Regions from separate parts of the Sphingomonas panaciterrae genome, predicted to be linked through region 2. Evidence: predicted binding sites of a transcription regulator. Region 2 holds the regulator's gene; the other holds the start of a gene.
The links. The regulator LexA, encoded in region 2, represses DNA repair genes until DNA is damaged. The targets are predictions, from matches to a motif close to GTTCCNCNCTTGTTCT.
Positions count from the first base shown of each region.

Region 1: the regulator LexA is predicted to act here: its motif matches at 1,865-1,880, upstream of L8F96_RS13490 (ImuA family protein).

Region 1 covers NZ_JAKNQR010000005.1:106,441-110,651, forward strand. Annotated here, with positions in the region: gene L8F96_RS13485 (Y-family DNA polymerase) at 1-815, opposite strand, end outside; gene L8F96_RS13490 (ImuA family protein) at 1,087-1,845, opposite strand; gene L8F96_RS13495 (hypothetical protein) at 1,972-2,433, opposite strand; gene L8F96_RS13500 (hypothetical protein) at 2,568-4,178, opposite strand.
Region 2 covers NZ_JAKNQR010000004.1:231,176-235,386, forward strand. Annotated here, with positions in the region: gene trpC (indole-3-glycerol phosphate synthase TrpC) at 1-318, shown strand, start outside; gene moaC (cyclic pyranopterin monophosphate synthase MoaC) at 315-782, shown strand; gene L8F96_RS12825 (molybdopterin molybdotransferase MoeA) at 849-2,033, shown strand; gene lexA (transcriptional repressor LexA) at 2,089-2,751, shown strand; gene L8F96_RS12835 (ComEC/Rec2 family competence protein) at 2,826-4,211, opposite strand, start outside.

The DNA.
Region 1 (4,211 bases), on a different contig from region 2:
GTGCCGATGCCCACGATCTGTTCGCTGCCATCAACCCGCAGGCCGGCAAGGCGGAGCGAGCGGACGCCAAGCCCCCGCCCCTGCAGCAGTTCGGCGAGATCATGCAGGAGATCGCCCATGACCTGCTCGATCGCGTCGGCGGTGCCGATCGGCTCCAGAAGGCGGCGCTCCACCACGGGGATGGATGGATCGTCGCGCGAAGTGATCGGCTCCGCGGTCGAGCCAAGCGCCTGATCGAGCCGGGTGATGGCCGGCAAGCCTAGTCGCCGCGCTAGGGGACCGCGCGCCACCGGCAGGAGATCAGCTACTCTCTCGAAGCCGAAGCGCCGCGCTGCGCTGAGCGCCGTTGGGTCGAGCCTGAGTGCTGCGATCGGCAGCGAGGAGAGCGCGACCGTGGTGGCACCCGGCGTCACGCAGGCGAGATCGTCGGCGCCAAACCGGGCGATTGCGTGAGCCGCACCGGGGGTATCGGCGACGGCCACGCGAGCGGTAAATCCCGCCCGTCGGCAAAAGACGAGCAGTCTCTGGCAGAACTGGTACTCGCCGCCATGGAGGTGCTCGCACCCGGTGAGGTCGATCCACAGGCCATCGGGGGGCGACACCGCTGCGATCGGCGACCATTGCCTAACTGCGAAAAGCGCCAGCCGATCGAGCAGCGCCGCGTCGGCCTCCGGCTCGGCGGGACGAAGGTCCAGGTCCGACACAAGCGCACGCGCGTGCGTGGCAGCCATGCCGACATGGATTCCGAGCGCTTGCGCGCCAGCGCACGCCGCGACGATCTCTTCTCTTCGCCCAACCTTCCCGAAGAGAGCCAGCGGGGTAGCGACCGCCTCCGCGACAGGTGCGGTCTGTTGCGGTTTCGCCGCTGGCGGCGCTTTGAATGGATGCTGGGCGGCCTCCGATCGACGGCCCAGCTCGCGGGCAGGCGGCTGCGCATGCCGTGGCAAGGTCACGATCTGTGCCTCAACATCCGCGCGCGTGAGCATTCCGCTGCGGGCCCACCGGGCGCCCGGCCGCCATCCGCCCCCGCGCGGGACCGAGCAAGCGCCGGGATCGTCGTCGACGGGTAGCTGGAGGCTCGGCCGTTTAGGCGGCCGCGTGGCGGACCGTTCCTGCCGTCTCAGCCGTTCGATGGCCAAGTGCGGCAGGAACGCGGAGACGACCCGTCTCATCGCTGCCTTCCACGATCAGGGAAAAAGCCTCGCCACCTCGTTGGCGCGCGAGTTCGACCGTCCAGCGTGGCCGTCCTACACCGGCGACGCCGAGCCTCTCCGAAGGGGCGCTCGCGATCCGCCAGCGAGTCCAGGCAGCCGATGGCTCGCCAAACGGATCGTGATCACGGCGCCGCCGCCGTCGCAGGAGCAGGACCGGGAGGTCGGCATCAGCTGCAGCAAGCTGAAGGCGGCGGGAGGCGACCATCGAGACCTTCTCAGCCTCGGCAACGATGGCAGCAGGCGTACCGTCTCGGATCGCATCTTCGACCACCGCGAGCAACTCAGCATCATCGCGCGGCTGGGCGTGAATGACGGCAGCTGAGGACAACCCCGCCTGAGACAACGCCGGGGCGTACAGATCGCTGCGACAGCTTGCCCAAAGGACCGGTCCTGCGCTGATTGCAGCTTCCCGAGCGGCTATACCGCACAAAAACAGGGTCACCGCCGCATCGTCAACGAGCGAGCATGAATGCGCGGTCGCCTCATGGAGCGCTCCCGCTCTCAAGCCCCCGCTGGCAAGCCGCTGGTCAAACTCGGGCACCCCGAAGGGCATCGTCCGGTACTCGGCGATGGGTGTCGCGATGGAGCGAAGCTGGGCTATGTTCGCAAGGCGGGAATCGACGGCAGGCATAAAAACAAAGACTCGGAGCGTTCCCCTTATGTTCTGCCATCCTTGTCTTTGGGTCAACAGTTCGATCGTGTCGAGCTCCCGTCCGAGGACGACCTTTTCAGACCGCGCATCGGCTCGGCGGCAGCCCTAGTCCGTCCACTCGAAACAGCGACCACGCTCGATGAACATCCGCAGGATACGACCGGATCGCCGCACCAAGTCACGATCGCGACCGTGCTGGGGCGATTTCGCACCGTGAAACAGGTTGCAGCGAACGCAATATATGGTCCGTAAGAGCTGCGGCCAGGTTGGAACATCTCCGTCTGTCCAGCCCACTGGTTGCATCCGGACGCCCACGCGTCGACGGCGGTCGAAAAGCTCGTCGCGGTCCTGCGCCCAGAAGGCATCACGACCGAGCTTCTGCCGCACGTCCCGGACGTTGAGCACCGGCCATAATTGCGAGAAGGCCATCACGCGTCGTTGAAAATCGTCATCCTGCATCAGCTCTTCATAGGCATCGGTAGCCCGCCGGTTTTCGGCAATCGCGGTGATCATGGCCGCGTCATGGTCCGCGCCGGTCACCGATTCCATCCAGCCGTTGAAGCCCATCCAAAGGCTCATAAATGACATGAAGGCTGAGCGTTGCCGGTCAGCGTTATCGATCAGCTCGTGTGCAAGATCGGCCGTTTCCGGGTCGAGCGATCGAAAATTGCTGAAGTGACCATCGTCGATATGCTTCCCGATTAGGCGATCGCCGCCGATATCTGGCGAAGCGTAGCCACGAAGGTATCCAGCAGCTGACGGCCTTGCATCGCTGCTGGCGCGGTATCATCGACCCCTGCCCGCTCCTTGCCGCTGGCGATGTTGCTCGAACCAAGATGTGCGTCGGCGAGCCGAAGATCGTAGATCCCGAAGAGCGGCGCCATCATCGTGCTCGCGTCGTTCCCAGGGATTAGACTGCCGAGGAGTTTCTCCAGCGCCTTATTCGAACCCGGCTTCCGACCATCCTTGGGTTTGGGCAGGTTGAGAGGCGCAAGGACGGCATCGACGTCGACCCGCTCCATGAAAAGGCGAGTGACCTCCTTGGCTAGCTCCAGCAAACCGTCTGCTTCAGCCGCCTGGAAGCGGTGCGCGCGGCGCAACAGCCGAGGCACGGCCTGGTCGTCGCGGAGGAGCGGGACGCCATATTTGCCGCTGAAAGCCGCGTCGATCTCCGCAAGCGCCGCGGCCAGCTGCGATTCTGGTGCGATCGTACTGGCCGGTGTCACATCCATCTGAGCGGCGAACAACTCCTCTGCCACGCCGCCGTCGGGCGTTACGTTATGAGCGCTCCACAGCCGCTGCTCCCAAGGATCGAGTGCTCCGATGTCTTTTGCGAAGACCGTGATCAGGCCGAGCCGGTTGACCCCGAAGTGGACACCGGTGCTGGCGCCCAGGCCTCCGGTTTCCGCGCTGTACCAATGCAGGCTCGCGCCGCGATGGCGCATCAAGGTGGAGACGACGGTGGGATCGAAATATAACCATGTCGACACCCCAGCCAGACCATCGCCCGACCTGCGGGTGCCGTCACTCTCCAGTATGAAGCTCGTGGTATGGGGATCCTTGTCGCCCCGGATGCGTGTACTCAGCCCGCTTGGCTGGACCCATTCCGTTCGCCACATGGCGCCCATCGTGCGGTACTGATCACTGGGGGTCGGCCAGCGCCCCGGTCCGGTTCGACCCTCCCGCTCGTCCCTGCCCCTGACTTCGGCGAAAGCGTCGCCTGGCCAGCTGTAGACAGGCTTGTCGATGGTGGTGGCGGTCCGCTGGTGATAGCTCGAACAATACAGGGCCATGCCGCGGGCGCTGAGGTAGTCACCAAGGAACTCCGGCCTAATCTCAAGCAGGATCGGGCGGTCCTCAGCATCTCGTTTCAATCGCGCGACCTCGGCCCAGCCCTCCTCCGGTCGAAACCAGCAATCACCTTCACGTAGAAGGCGGAGGGCCACGACCAGGTCGGGATGCAGGTGCCAGATGTGAAGGTGTTCGTCCTCGAGATACTGGTCGATCACGAGATTGGAACCGATCGGCTGAGTGGACCTGCCATAGAACAGGTCGGAAGCGCGATAGCCCCACGGTTCCATGCCGCCCCGGTGTGCGCCGACCCCCAAGTCGCTCCAGACGACCTTGTCGCCCTCTGATCGATGGGTGTCGAAGATCGCGGCAGTGGCGATGCCCGTATATTCCCGCAGCTCGACGATACCGGCCTCAGGTGGGTCGATCACGACATCGGCATCGTGGCGGAGCGGTATCCATGGCCGCCCTTGCAGCGGCAGCACATCACGCAACTCAAAATATCTCTGTACGATCGGCATAGGCACCCCCGGGTAGCGGAGCATGACTACCCC
Region 2 (4,211 bases):
GCGGCCGCGATCGAACGGGGCATGGACGTTCTGGTCGAGGTGCATGACGCGGAGGAACTGGAACGCGCCCTGAAGCTGCAATCGCGACTGATCGGCGTGAACAACCGCAACCTGCGCGACTTCTCCGTCAGTTTCGAACGAACGTACGAGCTGGTCGGCAGCGCGCCCAGCGATTGCACCTTTGTCGCCGAAAGCGGCCTCAACACGCGGGCCGACCTGGATGCGATGGCCGAGCACGGCGTGCGCTGCTTCCTGATCGGCGAATCCCTGATGCGGCAGGCCGATGTGGCGGCGGCCACGCGCGCGCTGGTGCAATGAGCCGCCTGACCCATCTCGACGAGCAGGGCGCCGCCCGGATGGTGGACGTCGGCGGCAAGACCGAAACCGCGCGCGAGGCGGTGGCGGGGGGCAGGATCACGATGTCGGCCGAGGCACGCGACGCGATTGCCGCCGGCGCAGTGGCAAAGGGCGATGTCCTGGCGGTCGCGCGGATCGCCGGGATCATGGCGGCAAAGCGCACCAGTGACCTCATCCCGCTATGCCATCCATTGCCGCTGTCGAAGGTGACGCTGGACCTGTCGATCGAGGACGACGGCGTCAGCGCGCAGGCCATCGTTGCCACCAGCGGCCGCACCGGCGTGGAGATGGAGGCGCTGACCGCCGTCTCCGCGGCGCTGCTGACCGTCTATGACATGGCCAAGGCGCTCGATAAGCGGATGACGATCGGCAACATCCGCCTGCTGAAGAAAACCGGCGGCAAGTCGGGCGATTTCGTCGCCTGACCCTCAGGGCCGCGCCGCGATTATTATGGGTGTTGCCGACAGCATGAATCTGTCACTCGCCGGATCATGAGCGAATTGCTTCCTGTCGCAGAGGCGCAGGCGCGCCTGTTGGCTGCGGCGCCCGCGCTGTCGACCGAAACGCTGCCGCTGGCGGACGCGATCGGACGCTGGGTGGCGGTCCCGTTGATCGCGTGCCGTACCCAGCCCGAGCGCGACCTGTCGGCGATGGACGGCTATGCCGTGCGGTTCAGTGACCTGCCGGGCCCGATGCGAGTGATCGGCGAGAGCGCCGCCGGACGGCCATTTGCAGGTGCCGTGAAGGCGGGCCAGGCGACACGGATTTTCACTGGCGCCACCGTGCCCGAGGGCGCGGACACGGTGATGGTGCAGGAAGAGGCCCGTCGCGACGGCGATACTTTATGGCTCGATGGCGAAGGACCGGCACGCGAGGGCGCCAACATCCGGCGGCGTGGGCTCGATTTTGCGGACGGCGATACGCTGGTCGCGGCCGGCGAACGGCTGACGCCGGCGCGCCTGGCGGTTGCGGCCACCGGGGGGCTGGGCGACGTCACCGTCCGGCGCCGGGTTCGCGTGGCGATCGCCGCGACGGGCGATGAACTGGTGGAACCCGGACGGGCCATCGAGCCCGGCAGGCTACCGGAATCGAACCGCCTGCTGCTACGGGCGCTGCTCGCCGATCTTCCGGTGGAGATCATCGACCTCGGCATCCTCCCTGACCGGTTGGAACCGCTGACCGACACGTTCCGTCATGTGGCGGCCGACGTCCTCGTCACCACCGGTGGCGCCTCGGTCGGGGATCACGACCTGGTTCGTCCTGCGCTGCAGGCGGCGGGCGCCGCGATCGATTTCTGGCGCATCGCGCTTCGCCCCGGCAAGCCGCTGATGGCGGGGTGGCGCGGCGACATGGCCGTGCTGGGGCTACCGGGAAACCCCGTCTCCGCCTTTGTCACCGGCTTGCTGTTCGTGAAGCCGATGGTCGCGGCGCTTGCCGGGGCGGCGCAGCCCCTGCCGCAAACGACCACCGGCATCCTTGGCGAAGCGTTGCCGGCCAATGGCCCGCGCACTGATTATCTACGCGCAGAGTTGCGCGATGGACGGGCCTATGTTGCTACGATCCAGGACAGTTCCATGCTACGAACGTTGGCACGGGCAGGCTGCCTCGTCGTTCGTCAACCACATGCTCCTGCTGCGGCGATGGGCGACTCGGCAGAAATCCTCGTGATTGCTTGACGCGTCGGTTTACGTTCCTTAAAGGTTCCCAGTCTGTTCGCCGCGGAGATGATGCATGCTCACCAAAAAGCAGCACGAGTTGATCTGTTTCATCAATGATCGACTGGCCGAAACCGGCGTCTCCCCTTCGTTCGAAGAGATGAAGGATGCGCTGGACCTGAAATCGAAGTCCGGGGTCCACCGCCTCATTTCCGCGCTGGAAGAGCGCGGTTTTCTGCGTCGCTTGCCCAATCGCGCCCGCGCGCTGGAAGTGCTGAAGGTGCCCGATCGCCCGGAGAGCCGCGAGGCCGTCCGTTCATCCACGCCGGCGCCCGCACTGCCGGAGCCGGCCAACGACGTGGTCGAGGTGCCTCTGCACGGGCGGATCGCGGCCGGCGCCCCGATCGAGGCGCTCGAAGGCTCCACCAGCCTTCCGGTGCCGGCGGCGCTTTTGGGCTCGGGCGAGCATTTCGCGCTTGAGGTTGCCGGTGACTCGATGGTCGAGGCGGGCATCCTCGACGGCGACTTCGCCTTGATCCGCAAGCAGGATGTGGCGCGCGACGGCGAGATCGTGGTCGCGCTGATCGAGGACAGCGAGGCGACGCTGAAATATTTTCGGCGCGAAGGCACGATGATCCGGCTCGACCCGGCAAATCGCTCCTACGATCCGCAGCGTTATGCGCCAGCGCAGGTGCGGGTGCAGGGCAAGCTGGCCGGGATTCTGCGGCGCTATTCCTGATTGGCCGGGCGCAGGCCCGCCGGCGGCGGGCTGAACGCTTTCTCCGGGCGAAACGTCGGTTGTTCATCCTTGCGTCAGCGATTCGTTGAGCGGCCCGAAAGGATTGGCATCCCAGCCAGCACCCAGGGGTGAGCGTCGCCGGGGCGGATCACGGTATCGACGCGCCCGGTAGAGAGCGAAATCGCCACCCCGCCGGTTCGCGCGAGCATCTCACGATCGAGGCGCAGCCATCGCGGCGTACAGCCACGCGGCAGGCGGCGTTCGCTGACCACGATATCGGCATTGCGGCATGCCTGGATCAGCGCGCCGGCGGGCACCAGATAGGCGCTGCGCGTCGCCAGCACGCGCCATGTGCGGTCGCCGACCGGCAGATCGACGCGGCATAGATCGCGCGAACAGCGCGCCGCGCCCTGATCGGACAAGAGCACCGGTTCGGCGTCAGATCCGCCATTTTCCGCCAGCATGTCACGCGCATAATCGCCCGCCCGATCGCGCAGCAGCGCTACGCGCCCATCGGGCAGCCGCACGCCGAGATGCCGTCCGTCGCCGGTTACCAGAAGGTCGGGGGGCGGTGTCGCGAGCGCCCAAAGCGCGCCGACCGCGACCGGGATCAAGCCGATCCGCCGCCAGCGCGTCCGCCAGAGCGCCAGCCACAGCCCGCCGCCGACCATCAACGCGAAGGCGCCCGCCGGCATCGCTGGCAGTGCCGCGACCGCCCCAGGCGCCGCCGCCGTCGTCCGGGCGATCCACAACAATAGCGATAACCCCTGCCCCGTCAGCCACCAGAAGGGCGCGCCGAGCCCCGTCGTATCGAACAGCAGCGCCAATGCCTCCAGCGGCATCACGACAAAGGTGGTCAGCGGGATGGCGACGATATTGGCCAGCGCGCCATAGATGCCGGCCTTGTGGAAGTGGAAGACGGCGATCGGCATCAACGCGACTTCGACGATCGCGCCGGTCAGCAGCAACGAGCCGCCATTGCGCAGGAGGCGGCGGCCCCATGATTCCTCGCGCGGCGCGAACCAGCGGCGGACCGCCGGATGCTCAGCCAGCGCGATGATCGCAGTGACGGCGGCGAAGGAGAGCTGGAAGCTGGGCCCCGCCAGGGACTCCGGCCAGAGCAGCAGCACGACGAGTGCGCCGGTCGCCACCAGCCGCAAGGTCAGCGCCTCTCGCCCCACCGCCATGGCGGCGAGCACCAGCAAGGCGGCGATGCAACTGCGGATCGTGGGCACCTCGCTCCCGGTCAGCCAGGTATAGCCGAGCGCGGTCACGGCAGCGGTCGCCGCTGCGATCAGCGGAACCCGACCGGTGAGCGCGAGCCGCATGTTGAGCGCGAGCAGTCGTGCGGCGAGCAGCATCGTCAGGCCGACGACCGCGGTGATATGGAGTCCACTGACCGACAGAAGATGCGCGAGGCCGGAGCGGCGCATCGCCTCCTGGTCCGGTTCCTCGATCCC